Regions from separate parts of the Kitasatospora sp. GAS1066B genome, predicted to be linked through region 1. Evidence: riboswitches for the same ligand, from Rfam matches in the RefSeq annotation. Region 1 holds a riboswitch; each other region holds the start of a gene.

Region 1 (4,296 bases):
CGGCGGCGGTGGCGGCGGGTACGGGCCGGCGGCACCCGGCCGGTCACTCGGCGCCGCCGCGTCGGCCTGCCCGCCGCCCGGCTGCCCCGGCGCCGGATCGGGCTCCGGATCCGGCGCCCGCCACACGTCATCGCCGCTCATGCTCTGCTCTCCCCCTGTACCGCACAGTGCCGTTGTCTCGCGCCGGCCAGGTGTATTCGGCCCGCGGACCCCAGAGCGTACGGGAGGGCCGGCACGGCAGGCACGACCGGGGCGGCCGGTCGACGGCCGGGTGGCTAGGCGGATCGACCGGGCCGGCGCGGTCAGCCGGTGCTGTACCAGTCCCAGGGCAGCGCCCCGTGCTCCGGCAGCTGCGGCTCACGCGAGTTGATGGTGATCAGCGGGCGGTCCTTCCAGACCGTCGCGTCGTTGGACCGGCGGCACATCTCGGTGCGCGCGTGGTCGGTGTTGGCCACCAGCACCAGGACCGTCTCCTTGCGCAGCCGCTCGAAGACGGCCTGATCCGGGTCGTCCAACGCGGCCCGCAGCCGGGCCCGGTCGGCCAGCCGCAGCCGCCCCCGGTCACCGTAGCCGAGCGGGCGGACCTCCGCGGTGGTCCTGGCCACGCCGCGAGCGAGCGTCAGCAGCGGCAGCAGGGTGGGGATCCGGCCCGGATCGGTGACGCCCTCGCCCTGGGCCGCGCGGTAGACCGCCAGGCCGAGCAGGGTCCGCACCGCCGCCAGATCGCCGCCGGCCACCCGGGGGTCGTATCTGGCCGCCCAGTTGGTCAGCCCCCGGGCCCAGTACATGGCCACGTCCAAGGCGGCCGCCTTGCCCATCAGCGCGGCGTCCACCTCCCACCACCAGTGCGGATCGCCCTCGGCCGCCTCGATGGCCGGCTCCAACTCGTGCACAGCCCTCACCTCGCTCCCGGTGCGCCCACCGCATCCCGGTCGGGCGCGCGTGCCCCCTATGGTGCGGTGGTGCGCGGCGCGATGTCCGCCGATCGGGCAAACCCGCTCGGCCGGGCGGGTGGGCAACTCCCTTGCGCCGCCCGGCCGTCCAGCCTCAGGGCGTCTGGCCGTACAGGTGCTCGACGTGCAGTTCGACCACCAGCCGGCGATCGCGGACCATCGCCGCGCGGTACTCGTCCCAGTCCGGGTGCTCGCCTGACAGCGTGCGGTAGAGGTCGACCAACTCCTCGACGGTGGCGTCGTCCTCGGCGGCGGCCACCGGCGTCAGCTCGGCGGTGCCCTCGGCCACCGCCCAGGTCCCGTAGTCCGGGCTGGTCGCGTACAGGCTCGCCCGCGGGTCGCGGGCCAGGTTCTTCGCCTTCACGCGATCGGCGGTGATCGAGACCCGGATCAGCTCCCGAGCCGGGTCGTACGCATAGCGGACATTGGAGAGCTGGGGCCGCCCGTCCCGTTTCAGGGTCACCAGCACGCCGGTCCGTTGGGCGGCGAACAGTTCGCGGATCTTGACTTCGTCGGCCATCGGCCTCTCCTCAGCAACTGAAGCAACTGATCGGCTGTTCCACCGCCAAACTAGCGGGCCGGGAGGCGAACCGGCCGCGACAGCGCGCGGTGTTCCCGGTACGGAGCATCGCCCAGCTGCCGTGATTCGCGTGTGACGTGTGCGATGCGGGGTTGTTATCAGGGTGATGATCCGTCTAGTCTCCCCAGCAACCCGTCACCGTGCGGGCACCCGGACGCGGTACGCCGAGTCCTGCCCAACGCGCTCCCGGGACCACGACACACCTCTGGGCAGGGGCGGGGGACCCAGGATTCATGCCGTCCCCGTACGGCTCGGGGTGAAGCCGTCCGCCGGATCCGTCCGCGCGAACGGCCGGGCCAGCCTCCGGTCCGAACCCGACAGCTCACCTCGCAGGCGTGCGGAGAGGGATCTTCCATGGGCATATCCGGGGTGTTCTCCGGTCCGGGCCGCCACCGTCGGCCGAGCCAGGCCGACCGCGCAGTGGCCGTCGCGACCGTGGCCGGCGCCGGTCTGGCCCTGCCACTGCTCACGGCCACCGGCGCGCACGCCGCCCCGGCCACCGCCTGGGACACGGTGGCCCAGTGCGAGACCGGCGGCAACTGGAGCGCCGACACGGGCAACGGGCACTACGGCGGGCTGCAGTTCACCCAGCAGGACTGGGTCGCCAACGGCGGCGACCGGTACGGCGCGGTGGCCTCGCACGCGACCGAGGCGCAGCAGATCAAGGTGGCCGAGCAGCTGCTCGCCGGCCAGGGTCCGGGCGTCTGGGGGAACTGCGCGACGGTGGCGGGGCTGACCGCGCCGACCGCCACCTCCGTGCCCACACCCGCGCCCACTGCGTCGACGTCCGCGCCCACCACCGCACCCCCGATCACCGACACGCCGACCGCGCCGGTGATCGGCGTGTCGATCGGGCCCAGCGCCTCGACGGGCACCTCGACCAGCCCCCTGCCCGGCTCCGCGCCCACGTCGACGGCTGCGCCGACCCAGGCCCCGGCCGCCCCCGGCACCACGGCCCCGGCGCCGGCCGCGCCCGGCACCACCAACGCCGCCGCGCCCACCGCCAGCCCGACCCCGCAGGCGCCGACCGGCTCGCCGACCCCGGCAACCCAGGCCCCCGCAGCGCCGACCCAGGCCCAGAGCAGCACTCCCCCGGCCGGCACCGCGACCACCCCCGCCACTGGCACGCCGAGCACCGCCCCGACCAGCGCGCCCGTAGCCGATCCGACCACCCCGGCAACCCCGGCCGCGCCCGGCACCCCCCAGTCCCCCGCCGCCGGCCAGGGCTACACCGTCCAGCACGGCGACAACCTCTGGACCATCGCCCAGAGCCACCACCTCGACACCTGGCAGCACCTCTACCAGGACAACCTCGGCACGGTCGGCACCAACCCCGACCTGATCTACCCCGGTCAGCAGCTCCAGCTGCCCTGACGGACCGTCAGCCCCGTGCCCGGCGCCCCTGGCGCCGGGCACCTCGGGCAGCCGTCAGAATGGACCCATGTCACGACGCCCCACCAGGCCCCGCCCGGCCCCCGCCCCCGCCGCGCCGGACCGCTGCCCGTGCGGACTGCCCGCGAGCTACGCCGACTGCTGCGGCCGGCTGCACAGCGGCCTGGCCCAGGCGACCACCGCCGAGCAGCTGATGCGCTCGCGGTTCAGCGCCTTCGTGGTCGAGGACGCCGCCTACCTGCTGCGCAGCTGGCACCCGCAGACCCGGCCGCCGGCCGTCGACTTCGATCCCCGACTGCGCTGGCAGCGGCTGGAGATCCTGGGCAGCACCGAGGGCGGCCCGTTCCACCAGGAGGGCACGGTGGAGTTCGTCGCCCGCTACCAGGAACAGGGCCTCTCCGGCAGCATGCGGGAGAAGAGCCGCTTCGTGCGCGACCAGGGCGTCTGGGTCTACCTGGACGGCGTGGTCGCCGACTGAACCGTCCTGCCGTCCTCGCCGGCACCCTGCCGGGGGCCCGCGGGCGGCCGCTAATTGCCTGGCCGCCCCGGCAACCCCGGGCTAGCTTGGCCCGCATGGACCAAGGCGCCCCCTCCGCAGTCACCGCCCCTGCCGCTGCCCCCACCACCGCCCCACCCGGTGCCAAGCTCAACCCCAAGGCGGTGGCCGCGGCCACCGTCACCGTGCTGCTCTGGGCCTCGGCCTTCGTGGCGATCCGTTCGGCCGCCGCGCACTACGGCCCTGGTGCGCTCGCGCTGGGCCGGCTGACCGTCGGCTCGATCGCGCTGCTGGCCGTCTGGGCCATCCGCCGCGAAGGCCTGCCACCCCGCGCCGCCTGGCCGGGCATCGCGCTCTCCGGGCTGCTCTGGTTCGGCCTCTACATGGTCGCGCTCAACTGGGGCGAGCAGAAGGTCGACGCCGGCACGGCCGCCATGGTGGTGAACATCGGCCCGATGCTGATCGCGCTGCTGGGCGGTTGGCTGCTGCGCGAGGGATTCCCGCGGCAGTTGATGGTCGGCATGGCCGTCTCGTTCGCGGGCGCGGTGGTGGTGGGTCTCGCGCAGTCGGGCGGCAGCGGTTCCTCGGTGCTGGGCGTGCTGCTCTGCCTGGCCGCCGCCCTGCTCTACGCGGCCGGTGTGGTGGCCCAGAAGCCCGCGCTGCGGCACGCGACTGCGCTGCAGGCCACCGCCTTCGGCTGCCTGATCGGCACGGTGGCCTGCCTGCCGTTCTCCGGACAGCTCGCCGGCCAGCTCGGCCACGCCCCGCTGTCGGCCACGCTCAACCTGGTCTACCTGGGCCTGTTCCCCACCGCGCTCGCCTTCAGCACCTGGGCCTACGCGCTCTCCCGCACCACCGCCGGCCGGATGGGCGCC
Region 2 (4,296 bases), on a different contig from region 1:
TGACGGTCCGCCACCCGCAGCGGGTTCAGGAAGTCGGGATCCTTGCTGCCCATCACCACCAGCGCGGGGGAGTGGAAGCCCACGGTCCAGCCGGTCGGCGCGGAGTCGCCCAGGGCGTAGCCACGGGTGGCCTGCCGGCGGCCGGGAGTGCGCAGGTCGGCGACCAGAGCGGCGACGTGCTCCGCGTGGTCGGCGGGCTTCCTGGTGGGCATCGCCACCTTGTTCAGGTAGTAGCCCCAGAACCTGGGGAAGGCGATCAGCGCCGCGCCGAACACGCGGACCAGGCCGCGCATCAGCACGTTCGCGGGCGGCTGCTCGATGAAGGCGTCCAGCAGGACGATACCGGCCACCTTCTCGGGGACCAGGGTGGCCACCTTCACCACGCTGGCGCCGGTGTAGGAGTGGCCGACCACGACGGCCTTCGCGATGCCCAGGTGGTCGAGCAGCGCGACCGCGTCCTCGGCGATGGCGGCGGGGGTGTAGTCGTCCCAGGCGATCGAGGACTCGCCGAAGCCCCGCAGGTCCATGGTGATCACCCGGTGCCCGGCCGCGGCGAGCAGCGGGTGCAGGTGCCGGTACTCGCGACGGCTGTCGAGCATGCCGGGCAGCAGCAGCACCGGGGTGCCGTCGCCGGCGGTGTCGTCGAAGGCGATGGTGCCGCCGGGGAGCTGCAGGTACTGGGTCCGCGGGGTGCTGGTGGCGTTCACGGCGAGCCTCCTGGCCTTCCGAGAGGTGGTGCCGGCTGCCTGCCGACACCTACAAAGCTATGGCTAATAGCCTTAGCCGTCAAGGCCCTCTCAGTCGTTCAGCCGTTCAGCCGTTCTCGCGGCGGGTTCGTCAGGCCCCCTCGACCCGGAACGGGTCGTGTTCGGCGAGCAGCTTCTCCAGCCGTGCCTGGTCGACCCGGGTGACGATCTCGCCGGCCTCCTGCCGGTCGCGGACCACTTTGGCGAGGGTGAAGGCGGAGGTGGTCGTGTAGAGCAGGCCGAGTGCGAGGAAGGCCCGTACCCAGGGGCTCACCGGCAGATAGGCGATGCCGATCGCGAGCCCGCCGAGAGCGAGCGCGAAGGAGATGATCGCCTGGAGGTAATAAGCGGACGTGGTTCGTGGCTGCACCGAGGAAGTCATGCCTGAAGGATGGCCAACTCCCGTGCCCGGCACCTGAGTACGACTACTCAGTTCGCGGCCCGAGTGCGGGGTCGGGGGTGTACGTCATGACGCGACCATGACGTTAAATGAGTCTGACAATCGACTCTGAACGGGCTTGGAATCGCGGGCTCCTGGGATTAACGTTTGATAACGCAGCGCGGTCGGCAACGCCGTACCCGAAACGGCACCGTGCGCCGTCGCCTAATCCACGACCTGGCCCCCGGGCCGGGCCGGGAGCCGGGGAACCATGTTCCTTGGGGTGAATCGGCTCGACCCAGGCTGGACCAGCCCAGGCCGAACCGTAGGAGACCTTCCTGCTCCGAACCCGTCAGCTAACCCGGTAGGCGAGAGGGAAGGAAAGGAGCGCGCCCCCGTGGCGTTGACGCACTCTCCGGAGGGTCGCACCGAGGCGAGCGGCACCGGACTGCTCGACCACCCCGGCGTCACGGCGGACCCCGCCCGGCACCGGGTGCCCCGCCAGGCGCGGGCCGGCGCTCCGGTCCTCGGCGTCACCGCGATGGCCGCCGCCCTCGGCGCCACCACCGGCCTGACCGCCACCGCCGCTGCCGCGGCCACCCCGACCGCCGCGCCCACCCCCGCGATCACCGCGCCGGACGGGACCGCGGCCACCGAGCAGGACGGCACCGCCGACCCGGGCCTGGCCCTGGCCGCGCGGATCCAGCAGCAGGCCGACACCCGGCGCACCGCCGCCGAGGAGGCGGCACGCCTGGAGGCGGCCCACGAGGCGGCGGCCAAGCGCGCGGCGCAGCAGGCCCTCGCGGCGGCGGCCGACGCGGCCGCCCAGGCGCCGACCGCGGCCGCTCAGGCTCCGGTCGTCGAAGCCCCGGCCGAGACCCCGGCTGACGAGACGCCGGTCGGCGAGACCCCGGCCGCCCAGGCCGTGACCGTCCGGCCGCCGCTCGCCGGCTACACGCTCGGCACGGGCCACGGCGGCTCGCCCTGGGCGCAGTTGAACACCGGCCTCGACTTCGCCGCCCCGGCCGGCACCCCGGTCACCGCGATCACCGCGGGGACCGTCAGCGCGGCCGGCTGGTCCGGGGCCCACGGCTACCGGGTGATCCAGACCCTGCCGGACGGCACCGAGCTCTGGTACTGCCACCTCGCCTCGATCACCGTTCCCGCCGGCCCGGTCGCCCCCGGCACCGTGCTCGGCCGGATCGGCGTCACCGGCAACTCCCCGAGCCTGCGGACGGGCGGCGCGCCCGCCGGCCCGCAGCTGCACCTGGAGGTCCGCCCGGCCGGCGCCGCCCCGGTCGACCCCGCCGGCTGGCTGCGCGCGCACGGCGTGCAGCTGTAACGGCGGGGCCCCGCAGGCGCTTCAGCCCGGCTCGCCCGGCCAGTCCCCGATGTCCGGGAGTTCGGCCAGGCCGCGCTTCACGATGTAGCCGTCCACCTCGGCGGCGCCGGGTTCCGGGGCGAGGTCCTGGTACTCCGTCAGCAGCAGTGCGGGCAGCCCGGGGACGGTCCACTCGCCCAGCAGCCGCAGCGCCTCCTGCTGCACGGTGGCCTCGAAGTTGGGGAAGTCACCGGCGAGTTCGGCCGGCATCGGCAGGCCCAGGGCGTTGCGGCCGGCCAGGTTGCGGTAGCTGCGCTGCATCAGGCGGTTCTCGATCAGCAGCCGGGCGCCGTCGGTGGCCATCCCGATCGAGAGCAGCACGCCCTCGGTCCAGCCGGCCAGGCCCTCCGGCTGGTCCAGCGCGGCCAGCTCGGTGAAGGCGGCCAGCCGGTCCGGCTCGGCCAGCTCCCGGAAGGCGTCGAGCCACTCGCGCACCGCCGCCGGCGCGTCGGTGTCCACCCCGGCCTCGCGCAGCAGCAGGGTGTAGAGCCGGGGCCAGGTCAGCAGGTGCGGGTGGCGCAGCAGCCCGGCCAGCAGCTCGCCCTGCCAGTCGGCCTCCTCGTGCAGGCGCTGCTGCCGCTTGGCGTTCAGCCGCCTCGCTGCTCGCTGATGGTCGATCAGCAGCCGCACGGCCGCCCCGTAGGCGAGCGGCGACTGCTCCTCGGGCGGCTGCACGTACAGGTGGATCCGCTCGTAGAGCAGCTCCTGGAGCAGCGCCGAGGTCAGTTCGGGAAAGCCGTCGCGCAGTTGCGCGTCACCCAGTTCGAGCAGCGTCAGCACCGTGTTCACCGCCGCCTCCGGCACCGGCGCGAGCCCCTGCTCCTCGGCCCATCGCAGCAGCTCAGCGGTGTGCGGTCGGGGTGCGAGCCGCAGGTCGTCCTGGTCCATGGCAGGTACGGTAACCGCTCGCGGGCCCACTACCGTACCTGCCATGCACCCCGTCCTGCTCACCGGTCCGAGGCTGACCGTCCGCGAGTTCCACCACGTGCCGCGCGATATCGACGCCCTGCACGCGATCTTCGGCGATCCGGAGACCGCCCGTTTCCTGCCCTTCGAGCCGCGCGACCGGGAGGACTGCGCCGACCAGGTCGCGCTCTACCTGGAGGAGGCCGAGAACGACCCGCGCACCGTCTACCGGCTGGCCGTCACGCTGACCGAGGAGGGCGAGGACGCCGTGCCGCTCGGCAACGCGGTGCTCGGCGTGGAAGGCGTGGCGAGCCAGCGGGCCGCGTTCATCGGCTACGCGCTGCGCCGCGACGTCTGGGGCCACGGCTACGCCACCGAGATCGCCCGGCTGCTCTGCGACTTCGGGTTCGGCACCCTGGGCCTGCACCGGCTGGCCGCCCGGCTGGACCCGCAGAACCTGGCCTCCGCCCGGGTGTTGCGCAAGCTCGGCTTCCAGCTGGAGGGACGGCTGCGGCACGATCTCCACCTGCGCGGCGCCTGGCACGACGCGCTGCAGTACTCGCTGCTCGAGGACGAGTGGCCGACCGGGGGTTAACCCCACCCCGACTCCGCAGGTCAGCCGCATTCCGCCACCGCCCTTGCCCCGGCAGGCTGGTACGCATGACGACGACGATCTCGCTGCAGCGCACCCCGTTCCTCCGGGCGACCCACCGGGAGGTCGGTTACATCTTCGCCTCCCTCTTCACCGCGGTCGTCGGCTTCGTCTGGACCGTCACGGTCCTGGCGCTCGGCATCGGCACCCTGGTGACCGCGCTCGGCCTGCCGGTGCTCGCGCTGCTGCTGGCCGGCGCCCGGGGGCTCGGCGCGGTCGAGCGCGGCCGGGT
Region 3 (4,296 bases), on a different contig from region 1:
GCGGACGCCCGGCAGGCACTGGCCGACGCCCGGCTCTCCAAGAACCCGGCCCACCACAGTGAGCAGGCACATCGCACCGGACGGGTCGGCATCCCGGGGGAGCGGCAGGCCGACCTGATGACCCACTTGCTGAACATCGACCCGCCCGACCACACCCGGCTGCGCCGCCTGGTCTCCAAGGCCTTCACCCCGCGCACTGTGGCCGAGTTCGAACCCCGGGTGCAGCAGCTGACGGACCGGTTGATCTCCGGCTTCGCGGCGCGCGGCTCGGCCGACCTGATCCACGAGTTCGCCTTCCCGCTGCCGATCTACGCGATCTGCGACCTGCTCGGGGTGCCGGCCGAGGACCAGGACGACTTCCGCGACTGGGCCGGCATGATGATCCGACACGGCGGCGGCCCGCGCGGCGGGGTGGCCCGCGCGGTCAAGCGGATGCGGTCCTACCTGGCGGAGTTGATCCACCGCAAGCGGGCCGAGCCGGGTGAGGACCTGATCTCGGGGCTGATCAGGGCCAGCGACCACGGTGAGCACCTGAGCGAGAACGAGGCCGCCGCGATGGCCTTCATCCTGCTCTTCGCCGGTTTCGAGACCACCGTCAACCTCATCGGCAACGGCATGTACACGTTGATGAACCATCCCGAGCAGCGCGCCCGCCTGCAGGAGTCGGTGCGGCGCGGCGAGCGCGAGCTGCTGACCACCGCCGTCGAGGAACTGCTCCGCTACGACGGTCCGGTGGAGCTGGCGACCTGGCGGTTCGCCACCGCGCCGCTGAGCATCGGCGGGGTGGACATCCCGGTCGGCGATCCGGTGCTGGTGGTGCTGGCCGCGGCCGATCGCGACCCGGCCAGGTTCGGTCGACCCGACACCCTGGACCTGGCCCGCAAGGACAACCCGCACCTCGGCTTCGGGCACGGCATCCACTACTGCATCGGCGCTCCGCTGGCCCGGCTGGAGGGGCAGGCGGCGCTGGCCACCCTGCTGACCCGGCTGCCCGACATCGAGTTCGCCGGCGAGCCGGCGGAACTGCGCTGGCGGGGCGGTCTGATCATGCGTGGGCTGCGCGAACTGCCGGTTTCTTTCACACCGGAATCCTCGACCGGCAGCTCCTGACGGCGTGTCGGATGTCTGACGGCGTGTCGGAAGTGTTCCGGCAGGCACGATCTGAATACGCATCAATGCGGACAAACCTGATCGGTTAGTGGACGATCTGACGGCGTCGTAATTCTCGTGTGATGTATGCGATATGAGCTTGTGATTGGTCCGTCAATCTGCCTACCCTCCCAGGAGTTCGCAGCTGCGAACCCCGCGTGCGGTACGCCGAGTCCTGCCCACCGCGCCGTCGGGACGCCGACCTACCTCGGGGCAGGGGCGGGGGACCCAGGATTTTCTGCCGTCTCCCACGGCTAGGGGTGAAGCCGCGTCAGCGGCCGGGCCGACCTCACGGGCCCGAACCCGACAGCTCACCTCGCAGGCGTGCGGAGAGGGACAGTTCATGCTGCTCAAGGGCAATGGCCGTCATCGTCGTCGTACCCAGACCGAGCGGGCGATCGCCGTGGCCGGCGTGGCCGGTGCGGGTCTGGCGGTGCCGCTGCTCACCGCGACCGCCGCGCATGCCGCCCCGGTCACGGTCTGGGACAAGGTCGCCAACTGCGAGAGCACCAACAACTGGAGCATCAACACGGGCAACGGCTTCTACGGCGGTCTGCAGTTCACCTCCTCCACCTGGGCCGCGTACGGCGGCACCCAGTACGCGTCGCAGGCCAACCAGGCCACCAGGGCGCAGCAGATCTCGGTCGCCGAGAAGGTGCTGGCCGACCAGGGTCCCGGCGCCTGGCCGGTCTGTTCGGTCAAGGCGGGCCTGGCCCAGGGCGGCGCCGCAGCCGCGCTGGACGCCAGTGCGCCGGTCGCCCCGAGCCGGCAGCAGACGCGGCCTCAGACGCCGGCTCCGCAGGCCCAGCGGGCGCAGCCCCAGCAGGTGCCGCAGTCCACCGCCCCGGCCTTCCCCGGCAAGGCCGGCTGGGACGCGAAGGGTCAGGTCTACTGGTACCAGAGCGACGGCGGGTGGTACTGGACCAGCCACCAGAGCGTGTACGACCGGAACATGCCCGCCCCGGTGCCCGCTCAGGCCCCGGCCCAGGCACCGATCCAGGCCCCGATCCAGGTCCCGGCCCAGGCACCGGCCGCCGCGCCGAGCGGCTCCGGTCACGACTACACGGTGCGGGCCGGCGACACCCTCTCGATGATCGCCCAGGCCCAGCACCAGACCGGCGGCTGGCAGCAGCTCTACCAGGCCAACCAGCAGACGGTGGGCGGGAATCCGGACCTGATCATGCCCGGCCAGCTGCTGCACCTCGGCTGACCGGCCGACAGCCCGCGCGGGGCCGCGCCGATGCGGCCCCGCGCGAGCGGCTCGCGAAACGACCACCGACACGCATTCAGGTGAACTACCGGCAGGTAGCCGAGCCACACCGTGAGACGGGAGGCAGGTCCGGGTCGTCGCGGTGGCCGGTGCGGTTAGGCTCTGGTCGTAACGACTCCCTACCCACGTCCGCAGGACCGCTTCCGTCTAGGAGATGCCTCGTGCCGTCCATTGATGTCGTCGTAGCCCGTGAGATTCTCGACTCGCGCGGCAACCCCACGGTCGAGGTCGAGGTCGGCCTCGACGACGGCAGCACCGGTCGTGCCGCTGTCCCGTCCGGCGCCTCGACGGGTGCCTTCGAGGCGCTGGAGCTGCGTGACGGTGACAAGAACCGCTACTTCGGCAAGGGCGTCGAGAAGGCCGTCCTCGCCGTGATCGAGCAGATCGGCCCGGAGCTGGTCGGCTACGACGCCACCGAGCAGCGGCTGATCGACCAGGCGATGCTCGACCTGGACGCCACCCCGGACAAGTCCTCGCTCGGCGCCAACGCGATCCTCGGCGTCTCGCTGGCCGTCGCGCACGCCGCCTCCGAGGCCAGCGACCTGCCGCTGTTCCGCTACCTCGGCGGTCCGAACGCGCACGTGCTGCCGGTCCCGATGATGAACATCCTCAACGGTGGCTCGCACGCCGACTCCAACGTCGACATCCAGGAGTTCATGATCGCGCCGATCGGCGCGGAGTCCTTCTCCGAGGCCGTGCGCTGGGGCGTCGAGGTCTACCACACGCTCAAGGGCGTGCTGAAGGAGCGCGGCCTGTCCACCGGCCTGGGCGACGAGGGCGGCTTCGCGCCGAACCTGGACAGCAACCGCGAGGCGCTGGACCTGATCACCGAGGCGATCAAGAAGGCCGGCTACGTGCCCGGCAAGGACGTCGCGCTGGCCCTGGACGTGGCCGCCTCCGAGTTCTACAAGGACGGCGCCTACCAGTTCGAGGGCAAGGCGCTGACCGCCGCCGAGCTGATCGAGTACTACGCCGACCTGGTCGAGAACTACCCGCTGGTCTCCATCGAGGACCCGCTGGACGAGTCGGACTGGGACGGCTGGAAGGCCATGACGGACAAGCTGGGCGCCAAGGTCCAGCTGGTCGGTGACGACCTGTTCGTCACCAACCCGGAGCGCCTGGCCCGTGGCATCGAGACCGGCACCGCCAACGCGCTGCTGGTGAAGGTGAACCAGATCGGCTCGCTGACCGAGACCCTGGACGCCGTCGAGCTGGCCCAGCGCAACGGCTACCGCTGCATGATGTCGCACCGCTCCGGTGAGACCGAGGACGTCACCATCGCCGACCTGGCCGTCGCCACCAACTGCGGCCAGATCAAGACCGGTGCCCCGGCCCGCTCCGAGCGCGTCGCCAAGTACAACCAGCTGCTGCGCATCGAGGAGATCCTCGACGACGCCGCCGAGTACGCGGGCCGCGCCGCCTTCCCCCGGTTCCGCGTCGCGGACTGACCCCCGCGAGGGCCGACAGCCAGCCTGACCGATGCCCCGGTGTGCACCCCGTAGGGTGGATGCCGGGGTATCGGCGCGACTGGGAGGGGTCAGGAGATGGCAGGCTGGAAGATCCCGGGTCTGGGCGGCCGGCCGCGGTTCACCAGCCGGGCCACCGTGCTGGTCCTGGTGCTCTGCTCGCTGGTGGCGATCCTCGCCTATCCGACCCGGCAGTTCATCAACCAGCGCGACCAGATCAGCGCCCAGCGGGTCAAGGCCGAGCAGGCCCGCCGGCAGGTCGAGCAGTTGACCACCGAGCTGGCCCGCTGGCAGGACCCGGAGTTCGTGAAGGCCCAGGCCCGCGAGCGGTTGCACTACGCGATGCCCGGTGAGACCCCCTTCGTCTCGGTCGACCCCACCCCCTCGGCCGCCTCCTCCCAAGCCTCGGGC
Region 4 (4,296 bases), on a different contig from region 1:
AGTCTGGAAGTGGGAGAACTACCAGGCTGGGCCGAGCTCGGAGTCTGAACTGCTGCTCGCCGATGCCCTGGACGTCCCGGTCGAGGACGTCGAGATGTTCGGCTGGCCGGACTGGCTGCCCGGGCACGATGTCCCGTTGCCGCTGGGTTCCGCGTATACCGTTCAAACACTTCGAGAGGCCCAGAGAACCGCGATGGACCGTCGTAACTTCATGACCTTCAGCGCCATCTCGCTGGCTGGCCTCGCAGCCCAGTGGGCGCTGGTCGAACCGGACCACCTCACCACCGCCTTGGGCGGTAGGAGCGTCGATGGCGAGCTGGTCGACTGGCTGGAGTCCACCAGTACGCGACTGACGACGCTTCCGACCGAGCAACGCCAGCACACCGCGAAACTGATGGATGCTCACCTCGCCACGGTCACCAACCTGATTGCCGACGGCCGCTACAGTGAGCGCACCGGCAAGCGACTGCACCTTCTCGCCGCATCCCTGGCGACCACCTGCGGCTGGCATCGCTTCGACCAGGGTCACCACTCAGCCGCAGGCCGCCTGTGGTCGGCGTCCCTGCACAGCGCACACGCTGCCGGCGACCGCGATTTCGGAGCCGGCGTCCTGTCCGACTTCGCCTACCAGTCCAACTGGCTCGGCCGGCCGAACATCTCCGTGGACCTCCTCGGCAACGCGCTCTCCCGCACCGAGCACCCTACGGCCCGCTCCCTGCTCCTCCTGCGCAGGGCCAGGGCTCATGCCGCGCTTGGCGAGCGCTCGGACTGCTACCGCGACCTGTCCGCCGCCGAGACCGAGCTGTCGACCACAGCCGCCGACCCCGCCCCCAGCTGGTGTGTGTGGATGAGCCCCGCAGACCTCACCGTCGACTCCGGCCAGTGCATGCTCGACCTTGGCCGATCTGACCTCGCCAAGGCCCGGATCACCGAGGGCATGTCGCTGCTGCCCCGCTCCCGGGACAAGACGCGCGGGATCTTCCTGACCTACGAGGCACGGAGCCATCTTCAGTCCGGCGAGGTCGAGCGTGCCCTCGCCGTCACCAACGAATCCCTTGATCTCGCCACCCGCATCGGTGCCGAGCGGTGTGTGACCTTGGTCCGCGAACTCGCACCGGCCTTCAGGCGCTACCAGCAGGTCGAGGGCGTCCCGGAGTTCTTGGAACGTCTCCGCGTCAGCTGATCGATCAGCGGGGGACCTCGGCATGCCCGAGCACGGCCGAAGGCCGCCTCCCTTCGGGGAGGCGGCCTTCAGGCTGCCCTGCGGTTGCGATCGGAGAGTGCCGATCGGCACGTGCCCGTCAGGACGCGTTCTTCACCACGCGTCCGTCAGGTCGTTCAGACCCGGCCGGCGAAGTCCGGGGCGTAGTTGCTGATGGTCTCGTACTTCACGCCCGCGCTCGGGTTGGCGGCCTCGACGAACTGGCCGTTGCCCACGTAGATGGCGACGTGGTAGACGCCCGAGTCCTGGCCGTTGTTCGACCAGAACAGCAGGTCGCCCGGCTGCAGGCTGTTCATCGACACCGGGGTGCTGGCGGCGGCCTGGTCGGCGGCGACGCGGGGGATGGAGATCCCGGCCTTCGCCATCGCGGCCTGGGTCAGGCCGGAGCAGTCCCAGCCGCCGTTGCCGGTGCCGCCGTAGATGTAGGCCTGGCCGACCTGGGACTCGGCGAAGCTGATCGCGGCGGCCATCGAGCCGGTCGCGGCCGGCGCGCTGGTGGCGGCGGTGGTCTGGGCGGTGACCGCCGGGGCCGGGGCGGGCGCCGGGGTGCTGGCGGGGGCCTGGGTGGCCGGGGCGGCCTGGGTGCCGAGCGACAGGTGCTCGCCCGGGTACAGGAGGTCCGGACCCTGGGTCAGGACCGACTTGTTGAGGTCGTAGAGCTTCTGCCAGCCACCGTCCACGTGGTGGGTGTTGGCGATGGTGGAGAGCCAGTCACCGGCCTTCACGGTGTAGCTCTGGTCGCCCTGGGAGTGGTTCCAGTGGCCCCAGTTGCCGTGGTCCGAGCCGCCCTGGTGCGAGCCGCTGCTCTGCGCCGGGGCGCTCGGGGCGGGGGTGCTGGGGGCCGGGGCGCTGGTGGTGGCCGCGGAGGAGCTGGTCGAGCCGCCGGGGTTGATGGCCGGGGCGGGGCCGCCCGCGGTCAGGCCGGCCTGGATCGAGCAGACGGGCCAGGCGCCGGGGCCCTGGTCGGCCAGCACCTTCTCGGCGACGGCGATCTGCTGGTCCTTGGTGGCCTGGTTGGCCTGGGCCGCGTACTGGGTGCCGCCGTAGGCGGCCCAGGTGGAGGCGCTGAACTGGAGGCCGCCGTAGTAGCCGTTGCCGGTGTTGATGCTCCAGTCGCCGGTGCTCTCGCACTGGGCGACCTTGTCCCAGGTGGAGACCGGCGCCGCGTTGGCGGTGGTGGCGGTGATGCACGGCAGGGTCAGACCGAGGCCGAGCAGACCGGTGGCCGCGATCACCCGACGGGCGTTACGGGACGGACGGGTCGTGCCGGAAGTGGGCAGCATGAAGACGCGATCCTCTCCTACGCCTGCGAGGTGAGCTGTCGGATTCGGGCTGGAGTTGCCCGGCCGCGCGCTGCGCGGCTTCACCCCTAGCCCCGGGCACCTGGTCCGAAGACCGGCGCCGGAGCGGCTTACCTGGTTCCCCCGCTCCTGCCGTGGTTGCGTTTTCGCGCTGCCAGCGCGGCCGGTGGCAGGACTAGGCGTCCGGTTGCGCTGGGTCCGTGTGACCACGAACGGGGAGCACGTTAGACAGAGATAAGTTGAAACCGCAAACAGCTGTGACGGCCGTCACAGGCACTTCACGGGAGCTTCAAGATCGCTCCGGCGGCACAACTGAGGGGGCGTCGGAGGAGTGGTCCGGGCGTGGTGCGCAACTGACGCCTGGGGTTCGGGAGATGGCGCTCCTTCAGGGCGCGCGGTGCTGATGGTCCGTCCGCTTTCCGGGTGTGGAGATCTCTTGGGGATCTTGGAAATTCGTCTTGCGGGAACGGCTCGGGGCAGGACCAAAGTCTCATCCGGCGCAGCGCGGCGTGACTGGCCGACATCAACCGAATGTCCGTTTTGCACCTTCTGTCACTCCGTCAGGTCGCCACCGCGAACCGCCTGCTGCCGCCCCCTCGGGAGTCGCGCCGAGCGCCCCGCACCGCCGCCGGGCCGTCACCTGCCGGTCGCCTGGGCGTTGCCGGGGAGGTGGCCCGTCCGGCCGCGAGCCCGCCCGCCCTTTCCGGGCCGTGAGGGAGGCCTCAGGGGCCGTTCTCGCCGCCCCGGGCCCGGACCCGGCCGCCCCGGTGCCGTGGCCGGACATGCCGCCGGCCCTGCCCCCAGCGCTCGCGCCGGGGGCAGGGCCAGGGCCTTGTCCGCTATCTGGTGTTGTCTCGTGCTGACTCGCCGTCTAGCGGGTCACTCGCCCGCAGCGGCCTGGTCGTCCGGGGCCTCCTCGACGGGAGCCTCCTCGACCGCCGGGACCGGCAGCGCGGCCAGGTACGCCGAGGCGACCAGCTGACCGATCGTCGGGTAGGCGCCCAGCACGGCCGCGCTCTCGCAACCGGTCTCCGCGGCGGCGGCGAGCAGCAACTGCTCGTCGGCCTCCGGGCCGATCACCAGCGGGGCCAGCGCCGGCCGCTGCGAGCCGGTGGCCCGCAGGTGGTCGACCGCGTCGGCCACCGAGCCCGGCACGTCCAGCGCGGCGGAGACCACCGGCACCGCCAGGCGGGCGGCGAGCAGCACGCCGGTGATGCCGGCGGCGTCGGCGGCGGCCTGGCCGCCGGTGGTGATCAGCACCACGCCGTCGGCGGCGGTGGTGATGGCGAAGAGCCGGGCGCGGTCGGCGCGGGCCAGGCCGGCCTCGGAGAGGCGCACGTGCACGGCCTCCGCCAGCAGCGGGTGCGGGCCGAGCGCGTCGGTCAGCAGGGCGCCGGTCTCGGTGGCCAGCGCGTGCAGGTCCATCAGGTAGTCGTGCGGGCCGGGCAGTAGCGGCACCAGCACCGGCGCGGGTCGTCCGGCCGCCAGCGCCCAGGAGATCAGCTCCTCGACCGTCGCGGTCGGCCGGGTCGTCGGCGCCGCCGCCCCCTGCTCATCGGCGCCCGGCTCCCGCAGATCCGGGGCCGGCTCGCTGTCGGTCGGGTCCTGCTCCGCCGCCGGGGCGGTGCGCAGCCAGCCGGCCGCCACCTCGATGCCCGGCTGCTCGAAGCGGATCATCGAGACCAGTTCGTCCACCAGCGCCACCGCGGCCGGGCCGGCCTCGGCCGGGACGGCGAGCACGAGCGCCGGCGCGCCGATCGGCACCTCGGGCCT

The links. Region 1 has a riboswitch for cyclic di-AMP ahead of ABH937_RS10775 (transglycosylase family protein). Riboswitches for the same ligand answer to the same signal wherever they lie in the genome.
Region 2: it holds a riboswitch for cyclic di-AMP, as region 1 does, so the genes downstream of both, ABH937_RS35365 (M23 family metallopeptidase) here and ABH937_RS10775 (transglycosylase family protein) in region 1, are expected to answer to the same signal.
Region 3: it holds a riboswitch for cyclic di-AMP, as region 1 does, so the genes downstream of both, ABH937_RS21555 (transglycosylase family protein) here and ABH937_RS10775 (transglycosylase family protein) in region 1, are expected to answer to the same signal.
Region 4: it holds a riboswitch for cyclic di-AMP, as region 1 does, so the genes downstream of both, ABH937_RS32685 (transglycosylase family protein) here and ABH937_RS10775 (transglycosylase family protein) in region 1, are expected to answer to the same signal.

Annotation. Positions count from the first base shown of each region.
Region 1 covers NZ_JBGCCO010000008.1:25,566-29,861, reverse strand. Annotated here, with positions in the region: gene ABH937_RS10790 (hypothetical protein) at 1-141, opposite strand, end outside; gene ABH937_RS10785 (hypothetical protein) at 303-902, opposite strand; gene ABH937_RS10780 (PPOX class F420-dependent oxidoreductase) at 1,048-1,473, opposite strand; cyclic di-AMP (ydaO/yuaA leader) riboswitch at 1,719-1,885, shown strand; gene ABH937_RS10775 (transglycosylase family protein) at 1,888-2,907, shown strand; gene ABH937_RS10770 (YchJ family protein) at 2,975-3,403, shown strand; gene ABH937_RS10765 (DMT family transporter) at 3,499-4,296, shown strand, end outside.
Region 2 covers NZ_JBGCCO010000050.1:17,370-21,665, forward strand. Annotated here, with positions in the region: gene ABH937_RS35355 (alpha/beta fold hydrolase) at 1-707, opposite strand, end outside; gene ABH937_RS35360 (YiaA/YiaB family inner membrane protein) at 838-1,128, opposite strand; cyclic di-AMP (ydaO/yuaA leader) riboswitch at 1,338-1,511, shown strand; gene ABH937_RS35365 (M23 family metallopeptidase) at 1,523-2,467, shown strand; gene ABH937_RS35370 (hypothetical protein) at 2,489-3,394, opposite strand; gene ABH937_RS35375 (GNAT family protein) at 3,438-4,007, shown strand; gene ABH937_RS35380 (sensor domain-containing protein) at 4,073-4,296, shown strand, end outside.
Region 3 covers NZ_JBGCCO010000019.1:8,488-12,783, forward strand. Annotated here, with positions in the region: gene ABH937_RS21550 (cytochrome P450) at 1-1,110, shown strand, start outside; cyclic di-AMP (ydaO/yuaA leader) riboswitch at 1,340-1,488, shown strand; gene ABH937_RS21555 (transglycosylase family protein) at 1,493-2,359, shown strand; gene eno (phosphopyruvate hydratase) at 2,581-3,867, shown strand; gene ABH937_RS21565 (septum formation initiator family protein) at 3,964-4,296, shown strand, end outside.
Region 4 covers NZ_JBGCCO010000039.1:59,410-63,705, forward strand. Annotated here, with positions in the region: gene ABH937_RS32680 (helix-turn-helix transcriptional regulator) at 1-1,183, shown strand, start outside; gene ABH937_RS32685 (transglycosylase family protein) at 1,339-2,505, opposite strand; cyclic di-AMP (ydaO/yuaA leader) riboswitch at 2,513-2,676, opposite strand; gene ABH937_RS32690 (hypothetical protein) at 3,403-4,296, opposite strand, start outside.